DNA from 4 places in the Teredinibacter franksiae genome. Region 1 is predicted to be linked to each of the others. Evidence: predicted binding sites of a transcription regulator. Region 1 holds the regulator's gene; each other region holds the start of a gene.
What was found. Region 1 encodes sigma-54, which starts transcription at its own class of promoters, with help from an activator protein. Its sites were predicted from a motif close to TGGCACANNNNTTGCNNT; they were not measured.
Positions count from the first base shown of each region.

Region 2: the regulator sigma-54 is predicted to act here: its motif matches at 1,363-1,380, upstream of H5336_RS07475 (putative urea ABC transporter substrate-binding protein).
Region 3: the regulator sigma-54 is predicted to act here: its motif matches at 1,710-1,727, upstream of H5336_RS07615 (PEP-CTERM sorting domain-containing protein).
Region 4: the regulator sigma-54 is predicted to act here: its motif matches at 1,578-1,595, upstream of H5336_RS03980 (CmpA/NrtA family ABC transporter substrate-binding protein).

Region 1 is NZ_JACJUV010000001.1:3,445,755-3,449,089, reverse strand. It holds gene lptB (LPS export ABC transporter ATP-binding protein) at 1-473, shown strand, start outside; gene H5336_RS14700 (RNA polymerase factor sigma-54) at 618-2,156, shown strand; gene H5336_RS14695 (PTS sugar transporter subunit IIA) at 2,360-2,812, shown strand; gene rapZ (RNase adapter RapZ) at 2,915-3,335, shown strand, end outside.
Region 2 is NZ_JACJUV010000001.1:1,822,790-1,826,124, forward strand. It holds gene H5336_RS07470 (response regulator) at 1-1,171, opposite strand, end outside; guanidine-I (ykkC/yxkD leader) riboswitch at 1,437-1,584, shown strand; gene H5336_RS07475 (putative urea ABC transporter substrate-binding protein) at 1,644-2,750, shown strand; gene H5336_RS07480 (ABC transporter permease) at 2,789-3,335, shown strand, end outside.
Region 3 is NZ_JACJUV010000001.1:1,860,105-1,863,439, reverse strand. It holds gene H5336_RS07620 (glycoside hydrolase family 28 protein) at 1-1,072, opposite strand, end outside; gene H5336_RS07615 (PEP-CTERM sorting domain-containing protein) at 1,782-2,426, shown strand; gene H5336_RS07610 (transporter substrate-binding domain-containing protein) at 2,995-3,335, shown strand, end outside.
Region 4 is NZ_JACJUV010000001.1:991,629-994,963, reverse strand. It holds gene H5336_RS03980 (CmpA/NrtA family ABC transporter substrate-binding protein) at 52-1,458, opposite strand; gene H5336_RS03975 (VacB/RNase II family 3'-5' exoribonuclease) at 2,152-3,335, opposite strand, start outside.

The DNA.
Region 1 (3,335 bases):
AAGAGGCCTCGGTATTCCGCAAGCTGACAGTGGCCGACAACATTATGGCTATTCTAGAAACCCGTTCAGAGCTTAACCGCAAACAGCGTATTGCCGCCATGGAGCAATTACTTAACGAATTCCACATTCAACACATTCGTGACAGCCTGGGCATGGCGCTTTCTGGCGGTGAACGCAGGCGCGTTGAAATCGCCAGAGCCCTAGCCACAGAACCACAGTTCATCCTGCTTGACGAACCTTTTGCCGGCGTAGACCCCATCTCTGTCAGCGACATTAAGCAAATTGTTCAACACCTAAAAGGGCGCGGCATTGGCGTACTCATTACCGATCATAATGTACGAGAAACACTGGATATCTGTGAGAAGGCGTATATCGTTTCTGAGGGCCACATTATTGCCGAAGGTGCAGCAGCGGAAGTACTCAACAACCAGAAAGTACGAGAAGTGTACCTAGGTAAACATTTCACCCTATAATCCCCGAGATTTCCTTGACAACCCCCTTAAAATGGTCTTCAAACCGGCATATTCCTTGCTTTTAAAAACCATTGCGCGTCTCGAATACGAAGACTAAACTACGACTTGTAACCCTTTACTCACTACACGTTCGCAGTTCATCCTATGAAGCAATCTCTCCAGCTAAAACTGGGACAACAACTTACGATGACACCACAGTTGCAACAGGCCATTCGCCTACTGCAACTTTCGACGCTGGACCTGCAAGTCGAAATTCAAGAGGCGCTGGACTCCAATCCAATGCTCGAAACGTCGGACGATATAGAAGAGGCGCCAGCGACAAACGACGCGAACGAACAAGCACCGCCGGCAACAGACAACCAAAACACCTCGCAGGACACCGAAGCAGCTAATACCACGGCGAGCGCCGATGACACCAGCAGCGCGGAGGAATTTGCCGACAAGCCTGACGGTGACTGGAATGAAGACAGCATTCCAACAGACCTCGCGGTAGACACCAGCTGGGACGACATTTACGAACCTACGCCATCAGGTTCCGGCCTAGCTAAACCCGACAGCGAAGATTACGATTTTGAGTCCCGCCGGGGCACGTCCGAAACCTTGCAGGATCACCTGCACTGGCAACTCAACCTCACCCCCATGTCGGACCTCGACCGAGAAATTGCCGAAACCCTCATCGATGCCGTGCAGCCCAACGGTATTCTCGGGCAACCGCTTGAAGAGCTGTTCACCAGCCTGATGACACAGTATGAAGAACTCGAAGAAGATGAGATTCTCGCCGTACTTCATCGCGTGCAGCAGTTCGATCCTCCGGGCGTACTCAGCCAAGATATCCGCGAGTGCCTGCTTATCCAGCTGAACCAGCTAGGCGTTGAAGGCCCCGATATCAGCCATGCACGCGCACTGGTAAAAGACTACCTGAACCTGCTCGCAAGCCGCGACTTTAAGCAACTTATGCGCAAGCTTCGGCTCAAAGAGCCCGAACTGCAAGCGGCCATTAGTATCATCCAAGGGCTAAATCCACGCCCCGGAGAATCCATTGGCAGCGACGATACCGAATATGTAGTACCCGATGTATTTGTCAGCAAGGTCAATAATCGTTGGGTTGTGCAGCTTAACCCCGACATCGCCCCCAAGCTTCGCATTAACTCCGGCTATGCATCGATGGTAAAGCGTGCGGACTCCAGTGCCGACAACACTTTCCTGCGCGACAACCTACAGGAAGCTCGCTGGTTCTTAAAGAGCCTGCAAAGCCGTAACGAAACCCTGCTAAAAGTCTCCACCTGCATTGTCGAAAAACAACAGGGCTTTCTCGACTACGGCCCAGAAGCCATGAAGCCCATGGTGCTGCACGATGTTGCCGAAATAGTGGAAATGCACGAATCCACCATTTCTCGGGTAACCACACAAAAATACATGCACACCCCCCAGGGTATTTTCGAGCTGAAATACTTCTTTTCAAGTCATGTTGCCACCGATACCGGCGGAGAGTGTTCATCTACAGCCATTCGCGCCATCATTAAAAAATTGGTGGCCGCAGAGAATGCACGCAAACCCCTAAGCGACTCAAAAATCACAGGGCTACTGGGCGAGCAGGGAATCAAGGTGGCCCGACGCACAATTGCCAAGTACCGTGAATCGCTACACATACCACCTTCCAACGAACGAAAGCGGCTGGTGTAAAGCCATTTACCACACCTTGAATAAGTGATTAAATTTTTATTTACTCTTTTTTTGATTTCCCCAGCTCCCAACTCTTGGAAGATCACGGATTATTGGTAGAATGCGCGCCAATTCGATGAGTTGCTCAACAAAGCAATCGCTTTGCACAAAAGACTTAAACCTCATCTAATATTAATACGGACATCACCGGCAATCGAATCACCATGCAGATTTCGTCACTCCTTTCCGAAGATCGCTGCAAAGCCGCCACAAGCGACAGCAGCAAAAAACGCCTGCTAGAAAATCTCGCTGGCATTTTTGCCCACGCCATTGAAGGTACCAACGAGACAGCGCTTTTTCAGAGCCTCGTTTCAAGGGAACGCTTGGGTTCAACCGGTATCGGCCAGGGTATTGCTATACCCCACTGCCGATTTGCCACCGGGGGTGAAACCCTATGCGCCTGTATTACCCTCGAGCAGCCCATCGACTTCGACGCCGTAGACGGTGAGCCCGTGGACCTAGTATTTGCCATGCTGGTGCCCGAGAACGCTGAAGACGCCCACCTGCAAACCCTCTCGAGCCTTGCCGAAAACCTGCAAGACCCAAGCTACGCAAAGCGCCTGAGGGCCTGTCACAACAATCAAGAATTGTTTCGTATCGCTTCTGGTGTAAACTAAAAACTGAGCCCAAGCCTATGGCTCAGCCCGTCGGGTCTAAGCGCTCCGAAGAGCGCACCAGTATTACACTTACCCAGCGAACAACTTTCCCGGAAGAATTTTATGCGCCTGCTTATCATCAGTGGAAGATCTGGATCCGGTAAAACGTCGGCCCTACACCTGCTTGAAGACGAAGGCTACACCTGTATCGACAACCTACCGGTTAACTTGTTACCGGCCCTTATCGAGCAAATAGCCGCCGCACCCAACGCCGATAGCCAGCGCTTTGCCATCGGCATTGACGCACGCAATATCTATAGCGACCTCGGCAAGCTCGGCGAACTTATTGCCAGCGCCCCTATCGACCGCAAACAGTACCAGATCGTATTTCTCGATAGCTCGCGTGAAATGCTGCTTAAACGCTTTTCCGAAACACGGCGTCGCCACCCTCTTTCCGACGAGTTTATTGGCCTTAACGAAGCTATCGAGAAAGAGAAAGCTATACTTCAACCCATGGCCGCAGCGGCAGACTTTACCATTGACA
Region 2 (3,335 bases), 1.6 Mb from region 1:
GATATCGAGAACCATCCTTACGAATATATTCCTTTTCATAAGGACCGTAGCGACCGGTTTGCAATAATCGTTGTAGCTGCTGCCTTTCGGCTGGTTCAAATTCAGCGGGCGTGAGGTCACGAAAACTCAGCAGCTTAAATTCCTCAGTGCTATAGCCCGAAGGTGCAACAATGGCCTGATTAAGCTCTAAGAAGGTGCCGGTATTAAAATCGTTAAGCGCAATACCAATGGGGGAAAGGTCGAATAGGCCGTTTAAACGTACGTCCTGCTCCCGACGCCGACTAATTAAACGGTCAATAAACAGCGTTCCCAAGCAGAAGGAGATCAAAATAAATACGCCCACTCCGCGCAGTTGCCAGGCGTTATCTGCACGAGGGCTCCAGCCACCTTCCGGGATCGCCGCAATTCGCCAGTAACCATGCGGCAGACTTACCCGATCGGTAACGGGATTTTGTTCAAACAGGCTTAATCGACCCCAAAAAACATGCCCGATATCGCCCTTGCCGTCTAATCCGCGGATGGCAATTTCAATTTTTTTGTCGCCATCGATTAACCCGCTTTCACGATAGAATTCTTGCAGATTAATCACCACCGCGACCAAACCCCACAACTCTGGCTCACCGGTTTGCACATTAGGGTTAAAGACTGGCACTCGACCTATAAGCCCCTGCCCTCCCTGCTTGAGGTTCACCGGACCCGCGAGCACCAAATCACCAGAATCCAGCGCCGTCTGTATGGCGCTCCATTGTTCGGGAACCGCACGATAATCGAGATTAACCGCAGCCTCATTACCTTTGAGTGGATACATGTAACGAATGACCATATCCGGCGCAGCGGCAATATTGCGCAATTGGGTATGCCCGCGAAACAAGCTCTTGGCGTACTGGGAAAAAACATCCTGATTGAGGTTGGAATTTGCACCGATTATAGCCGCCAGACTCAGGCCGGTTTGCAGGTTGGCATTAATATTCCCCTCCAGTCTCGCGCGTATTACCGAAAGCTCCTGCAGAGCACTTGAGCGCTGCGCCTGCTCAAACATCCGGTTATTGGACCAGTCTGCGAATACCAACAGAATGCCCAGCAGCACAGGCGCAACGACTAACAGCCAGCGTATAGGGTTCCCTGGACGCTTTATTCGGTACCTGGTCTGGGAGTGCGATGCTGGGGTCATGCCACGGAGTAGCCATTAGTTAGATCAGTAATTACCTAACGAGTATAGATCACGGTGTATGAGCCAGCGTAGACGAATTCGGTCTCCGTAGAGCACCAGCAAAACGCATCGATTGCCTAGGCGCACCAAATAGAGCCGCACAACACGCCCATTTTGCACATAAATCCAGTATTACCGGGCATTGCAACCTCTGGCACCGGAATTGCTTTACTTAGGCTACGCGAGGAATCAATAACGCTCAGTTGTTGAACCGCAACAATTCGTACCAATGGAAAGCTAGGGTTCCGGCCTGAACATATAAAGAAACTATTTTGAGTAGTTTCAGGCGCCTGGACCGAGAGCTTTCGACCTTTCTGTATTCGTTATATGTTTACGAACGAAGGGTTACACGGCGGGATAAAAGCCCGGGAGATTAATGGCAACACAGCGCCATTGTTTCCTCATTTTTTCGTGTGACCTTTGGAGCTTAAACATGCATAACAAACTACTCACCGGCGCTCTTCTCGGTTTTACCCTCTTGCTTGGAGCCTGCTCCGAAAAAGTGGCTGAAACCAAATCTTCCACAGCCTCGGCCCCTGCAGCAGCTGTTGCCGAAACTCCCAAGTTTAAAGTGTGCTGGTCTATCTACGTTGGCTGGATGCCGTGGGACTTTGGCGCCCAACAAGGCATCGTAAAAAAGTGGGCTGACAAATACGGTATTGAAATCGAAGTAACACAAATTAACGATTACATCGAATCAATTAATCAATATACCGCAGGGGCATACGATGGCTGCACCATGACCAACATGGACGCCCTCACGATCCCTGCTGCTGGCGGCGTTGATTCCACCGCGCTGATTGTCGGCGACTTCTCCAATGGTAACGACGGTGTTGTATTGAAAGATAAATCCGCTCTGGCAGATATTAAGGGCCAGACCGTTAACTTGGTGGAGCTGAGTGTTTCTCACTACTTGCTAGCACGCGGCCTAGAGTCAGTTGGCTTAAGTGAACAGGACGTTAAAGTGGTGAATATTTCCGATGCCGATATGGTTGCAGCTTACTCCACATCAGACGTCACATCGGTTGTTACTTGGAACCCACTACTAAGCGAAATTACGGCCATGCCGAGTGCCAACAAGGTGTACGACTCGTCCAACATTCCCGGTGAAATCATCGATTTAATGGTGGTCAACACCAAAACACTTACGGACAACCCCAACTTTGGCAAAGCCTTGGTTGGCGCTTGGTATGAAATTATGGACATTATGGGCGCCAGTGACGAAGCAGGCCTAGCGGCACGCACGAGTATGGGAATCGCTTCCGGAACCAATCTAGCGGGTTTCGATGCTCAACTGACCTCAACGCAAATGTTTTACCAACCGGACCATGCCGTAGCCTTCGTCAATAGCGATAAACTCAAAACCACAATGCAGTACGTTGCCGAGTTTTCTTTTGATCACGGTATTCTTGGCGAAGGCGCAACCGACGCCAATTACATCGGTGTTGAAACACCCTCGGGAATATACGGCGATGCCGAGAACGTAAAATTTCGGTTCAACCCAAACTATATGCAAATGGCGGCAGAGGGTTCTCTGTAGATCGTGCCCTGTAAACTAAACCAGGAATTGACGCACCGATGAAGAAATTAATTAACCAGTACCCGTCAAAACCGGTGCGTCTATTTCTCGGGCTTCTGCCATTTGTGCTTCTGCTATTTGTCTATGTGATAGCTTCAGAGGCACGACTGGCAGAAAACCCCAACGACAAACTCTTACCCTCACTTAGCTCGATTGCAGATGCCATCGATCGAATGGCACTGAAACCAAGTAAGCGCTCGGGTGAATATCTTTTTTGGCAAGATACTTACAATAGCCTAAAGCGCCTTTGCATCGGCGTTGGCATTAGTGCACTTCTTGCGCTATCGGTTGGCGTACTAATGGGGGCTGTCCCCTATTTTCGCGCAAAATTCTCCCCGCTGGTAACCGCAATATCCTTGGTGCCACCCATGGCCATCCTACCCATTCTATTTATTATTTTTGGCTTGGGGGAACTGTCTAAGGTTGTGCTCATTGTTATAGGCATAACCCCCTTTATTACGCGCGATGTCTATCAACGTGTAATGGAAATACCCAACGAACAGATTATTAAGGCGCAAACTCTGGGCGCCAACACTTGGCAGATTA
Region 3 (3,335 bases), 1.6 Mb from region 1:
AAGATACATTTTTTACTCCGCCCGACATTTCGCTACCGAGTACAAACCCGCCATGGCCGTGGTATACCACGTTATCTTGAATAATCAGGTTTTCGCTCGGTATACCGCGGCGGCGACCGTCTTCATTTTTTCCAGATTTAAGGCAAATAGCGTCGTCACCCACATCAAACCGGTTTTTGTAGACCAACACGTTCTTCACTGATTCTAGGTCTATGCCATCCCCGTTTTGAGCAAACCAGGGATTTCGTACCTGCACATTCCTCACTACAATATTTTTGCTCATAAGTAGATGCAGGTTCCAGGCGGGCGAGTTTTGGAAGGTTGGGCCATCCAGTAAAATTCTATCGGTATTCACCAACGCCACCATTACAGGGCGTAGCCAATGTTTTATGGCTTGTGCCTGCTTTTTGTTGTATTTGAAGATGTTGTCAGTCTTCATCGCTTTCGCACCCTGCAGCGACTCCTGAGAGGGAAACCAGACTTTGCCATCGTCGGATACAATACCGCCACTGGCCACCAGTTTTTTCCATTGGCCATCGGTCATTTTCGATTTCTTCACTAGCCGCCAGTCGCCGCCAGATCCATCAATAGTGCCTTGGCCGGTAATGGCAATATCGGTCAAATTGTTGGCATAAATGGGGCTTATAGGCCGCCAAGCGTTTAGGCCTTCATAGCTGGTGTCGATGAGTTCGTAGAGGTCTTTGTCGGGAATGAATTTAACCAAGGCACCACTTTGTACATGTAAGTCGATATGACTTTTAAGCACGATAGGGCCGCTTAACCAAATACCCCTCGGTACTATTAAGCGACCACCACCTTTCTCGGAAAGGTGGTTAATGGCTTTGGCGAAAGCGCCTGTATTGACTGAAACGCCATCACCCACGCCGCCAAATTTTTCAATGGAAACCTCATAGCGGGGAATTTTGGGCAGCGCGACCAGAGGCATGTTAAATGGCAGGTTCTTGTATAAAGGCCCGAAATTATCGTCGTAACTAATATTTCGCGCCTGCGCTAGCGGTTGAGCCGATATAAGCCATGCCAGAAGGACATAAACCACGTTTGTATATTTCATTTAGCCACCCTATTTTCAAAATGAGTAAAATTACGCTACCTGCCCGCCGATTTTCAATGTTTCCAAGTCTGGCTACAGTTTTTTTGAAGACATTAGCTAATGATAGTTAAAAACACAGGAACCACGCACTGTAGTCACCCGTGGGATTGGTTCTAGGTTTGGGACGGATAGTAGCGCTATTCTTTGGTGAATCTTGATGAGGGTAATAGTTCGAGGAACTTTGTGCCGTACCGGGAATGTGTGTGAGCTCAGAATATGTGTTTTTGTCATTTACGGGAGTATCGATTGCTCCTGTGCAGCCGACATTTAACATTGGGTGGTTAATGTTAGTCACAGCGGAAAGCGACAAAACAGAAAAGTTTGGATTTTGCGGTTTTTGTTTTGTTATCCCTGTACCAGTACTAATGCGCTGCGCGCCATTGCTCCTCCTTTTGCCAATGCGAGATGGCCGGAGAAACAGTCTTTTAGTGTATGCGCTAAGGTCTTCATTGATGATGGCTGTGTCAGATAAATTTACAGAAACCCCCTATAGCAATAATGCTAAAGTAGTATTTGTTACGTTTAATTGTGACCCAAGTCACTAATATATAAGAAAAATTTGGCATATAAAAAACCTTTTTGTTCGTTTGGCGCGTATTGGCACACTACGTGCTCTTGAATACGTATCACTGGAAAATGCTGGTGAATACAATAATTTTTGGAGTGAACAATGAAGAATGTTTTGCTAACACTGAAGTACTCGCTGGCCATCTTGGCCCTAGGCTTTACCCTTAGCGCTAACGCAGCGCTAATTTGGGACAATGGTACCGGTACCGATAATATCGGTGGGCATTGCTCCTCTTGTGGAGACATGGACGCGCATACTATGTTCGACAATTTTTCGCTTACGGCCGGTGTAGCTGATTTAACCGTAGAGTGGGATGCGAGCTTTTACAATATTCTGCCAACGGCTGGTGCAGATACCGATGTTCGTTTAAGCATCTGGAATGCCTATAATCAAGATCAGGTTTGGACAAACGTATTTGATTTCCAAGAGTTGGATCTGCTTTCTACTAACAAGACTCAAGGCGTCAATGCGAACGTAACCCTTTCAGCTCTTTTGAGCGGCGTAAATCTGGGTGCAGGCGATTACTGGATCTCTTTTTCTGGCGATGATATGCACTTTGATACGCTAGGCGCCGGTAACGCCGGTCAGGTTGGTCTCGGTTCTCTCGGAAACGGTGGAACACCACAAAATGTATCCGAGCTGAGCTTTCGTTTGCACTCAGCTGAAGTTCCAGAGCCATCAAGTCTTGGCTTGTTGGGCTTAGGTATTCTTGCTTTAGGCGTTTCTCGTCGTCGTTTTATTAAGTAGTTCTTTGTTCTAGAAAGAAACCGGAGGTGTTATTGCCTCCGGTTTTTTGTGGTTTACCTTTGTCTGAATCTGGATAAAGCGCCTTTTTTTTTTGGCTGTTTCGTTAGTCTCATATTACTCTTTACCTTATCGCTAAGGTGGAAGTTGTCAGAAATAGAACTATGGATTGGGGAGTTTAGTTCCTCTCGTGCCTCCACTAGCGGTTGAGCCGATATAAGCCATGCCAGAAGGAGGCAAGCCACGTTTGCATATTCTATATTCAATTAAAGCACCGAATTTGCAAATTTAGTGGGATCATACTACCCAGTTGCCCAATAGCGACGATGAGTTCAAATCAGCCTTCAGTTTCGCTGTAGAGTATTTTATGATAGTTAAAAAGCGGGGCTCACGTATTAGGCTAATGAGCCATGGTTTAAGAGTCGAGTATTGTTACGAAAAGGGTAGTTGGATACCGACGACAATTATTACAGGTTTCTTACGTCGTTATTGCTATATCTGACTATACTTCCTGTATATAGCGAGCTTTCCAGTTGTTCTCACACCCATCGTTTTTCTATCAATTGTTTCTATGAAAAATAGTTTCAAATATTTCATTCGCCGCATCTGTTGGGTGCTCGCTTGCTTGGGTTGTGCGCCTGAGGGGCTCGTTGCCAATGAACAGCGAGATATGGTGATTGCTGCCAAGCCACATACAAACAAAGATAGACGTTTAGATTATAGCTTCGAGTTGCTGGGGATTGCACTGGAGGCCACCCGAGGTCCATACGGCGACTATGATCTGGTTCGATCACCGCTGCCAATGTTTCGTGAGCGCCAGTACCGGGAACTGCATACTGGGAATTTACTCAACGTGATGATATCGCCGCCTAAACTTGGTTGGGAAGGTAAGGTTACGCGCGTTAAATTTCC
Region 4 (3,335 bases), 2.5 Mb from region 1:
CGACAAGACGGGAGAAACTTTCCATTTAACTTCGTTGCAATTTTGTAATGGCTACTTCTTTTTTACGCCAGTTGCGGTTACGACTTCACCAGATTTTAATCCAATTGGGAACTTAGCTAGGTACTCGTTTGGTTTTTTACCATCAAAAACAATGCTGTCGATAAATTCTTTTTGCGGTGCCTTGTAGCCATCTGTTCCGAAAGGAAAATCTTCTTTTTTGACTTTACCTTCTGCAACCAGAATTTTCGCAGCCTTCATGTAAATTTCGGGCTTGTACACTTTTTTGGCCATGTCGTGGTACCAAGTGTCGGGTTTGTCCTCACCAATTTGGCCCCAGCGACGCATTTGTGTGAGGTACCAAATAGCGTCTGAGTAGAATGGGTAAGTGGCGTAATAGCGGTAGAATACGTTGAAATCTGGCACTTCTCGCACATCGCCTTTTTCGTACTCAAAGGTGCCTGTCATGGAGTTGGCGATAACTTCAGCGTCGGCGCCCACGTAGTTAGGTTTGGATAGAATTTTTACGGCTTCTTCGCGGTTAACATTGTCTTTTTCGTCCAACCATTGCGCCGCACGAATTAAGGCCTTTACTACGGCTAAATGAGTGTTGGGGTATTTTTTCGCCCATCCATCAGACACGCCGAACACTTTTTCTGGGTTGTTTTTCCAGATTTCGTAGTCGGTGATAACCGGTACACCAATACCTTTAAATACGGCCTGCTGGTTCCAAGGTTCGCCCACGCAGTAGCCGTATATAGTGCCGGCTTCCATGGTGGCGGGCATTTGTGGTGGTGGTGTTACTGACAGCAGTGTATCGGCAGCAATTTGGCCAACAGTGCCGGAAGAGCCTGGGCCGTAGTAACCGGGCTCAAGTCCGCCGGCAGCTAGCCAATAGCGTAGCTCGTAGTTGTGGGTGGAAACGGGGAATACCATGCCCATGTTGAAGGGTTTACCTTCAGACTTGTATTTTTCGACAACCGGCTTTAACGCGCTTGCGCTGATGGGGTGAACGGGCTTGCCATTTTTGACTGGAATATTAGGCTTCATTTGTTTCCAAATGTCGTTGGAAACGGTGATGCCGTTACCGTTTAAATCCATACTGAAGGCGGTAACGATGTGGGCTTTGGTGCCGTAACCGATAGTTGCTCCTAGAGGCTGGCCCGCAAGCATGTGCGCACCGTCAAGCTTACCGTCGATAACACCGTCCAGTAATACTTTCCAATTGGCTTGCGCTTCCAGTGTTACAAATAGTCCTTCGTCTTCAAAAAAGCCCTGTTCGTAGGCAATGGCCAGTGGAGCCATATCGGTCAGTTTTATAAAGCCGAAAGTCAGTTCATCTTTTTCAAGTTCTAGCTCTTCGGCATGTGAACTTAAAGTTGTAACTATCAGCAATAACGCCGTTATTATTGCCGCAGAAAAATTTGAAAGTCTGTGAAATGAAAAAATCTTTAGTCCCATTGTTTAACCCCAGGTCATTAGGTGTTTATTGGATGGCGCTCGTTATTTGTGCGTTGAAACTGTGCGAGCAAAACCAGCGTTTAAAAATATTATTTGTGAGTCATGAATACATGGAGATAATGGCAATTCCCTTGCCAACTGATGGGGAAATCAAAAAAGTACTTAAAAATCAGTAGCCTAAGAGCGATTTCTTGGGGTTTTTGTTTGCTTAGGAGAAGTTCTGATGCACCGCTTTGGTGATAGTTACATCTAGTGGTGATTCAAACTAGAACAGAGGACGCCGCTTGTAGTGTTTGCTTGTGGTGCAAAGGGTGGGCGTAGTAGACACAAAACTGTGCTTGGACAGAAATAAAAATTCTTGTTTTACTTTTTAATTGTTAGTGGTCGCACCAAAATGGTGAGTGCTGGGGGTTGTGTGTGCTTGGCTAGAGGTATTTGAGGTAAGAGTAAAGGGTTGTTGAGTACAACCCTTTTTCGGTGATACGAAAGTTAAAGTAAACTTTTAAATCGTTTGGTTAATTATTTCACGTCTTCGGCGGTCTTTACTGTTTCTGTTTATCCATCAAAAGTACTTTTCTTTTGAGTGATTTCTTTCTTTTTTTTGTTTTTAACCCTTATGCTGTCGGTATGGAGGTGGAGAGCGGGCAGGGGGAGCTGGCCGTTTTTATATGGCCATTCCCTGCTAAACAAGTGTTAATCAGCCTCAGGGCCGATAACGCTAAAAGCTATTCGGCGTTTTTCCATGTCCACACTCTCAATTTTCACTTCTACATCGTTTTCCAGTGCGTAGGTATTGCCTTGAGTTGTGATTGTCATGCGTTTAGCATCGAACGTTTTTTCCTGCTTTTTAGGGAAGAGCACAAAGCCATCGACACCGGAATCGATTAAGCGCGCGCCAAAGCCTTGTTGGGTGACAATGCGTACCTTGGCTTTACCGCTTGTGCCCACAAATTTTTGTGCGTACTGGCAAATCAGCCATTGGTATAGTTCGCGGTCGGCCTGGCGGCTTTGTTGCAGTGCGCTCTTCACCGCTGCCAGGTTTTCTGTGGTTATGGGTGTAAACGCGCTATCGGTTAACAGCTGACTAATGGCCCAGTGGTTGTAGAGGTCTGCGTAGCGACGGATGGGGGAGGTGACGGTGGCATATACCGGCATGCCCATGCCTAGGTGAGGCGTTGCAGCCAAGCTTAGTTCGCTAGAAGGCATCATTCGACGCAAGGGCGATACGAGGTGGGCCTTGTCGGAGGCCATTAACGATTTAATGAGGGCAATATAGCTGTCTGCTTCAAGTAAATTTTCTGGATGTTCAACCGATTCTTCTTTTAACAAGGCTTTTACTTCACCGAGCCTGTCTTCGCGGAATCCACTGTGGCTGGTAAACAAGCCAGTGTTGTGTTTTTGCAAAAACTCACCGGCACATAAATTGGTTGCAAGCATGGCTTCTTCAACAATTTTGTGTGCGCGGGTGCGTGTGCGCGGTGAAAGTTTGTCAATTTTTCCTGTGTTTGACAGTTGAATGTCGTACTCGAGCTGGTCTTCGCCTACAAGAAAATCTTTTTTTCGTATGCGTGTACGGCGTTCGGTAAACTCGCCCAGGTTGTTCAACATTTGCTGGGTATCAGCGGGTAGCTGGTTGATTTCGTTGTCGCTGTCGCCTTCTAGTAGCGCTGTTACATCGATATAGCTGAGCTTAAAGTGCGAGCGGATTACGGCTTTTTCAAAATGGTATTCGAGCAGTTTTCCCTCAGCATCAAAAACCTGCGAGCAAACTAAAGCCGGGCGCTCTTCTTCAGCCTTTAGAGAAAAGCAGTCATTGGCCAAGCTGTCGGGCAGCATGGGGACACCGCCGCCAAGCATATATAGGCTTTGGCCATTTT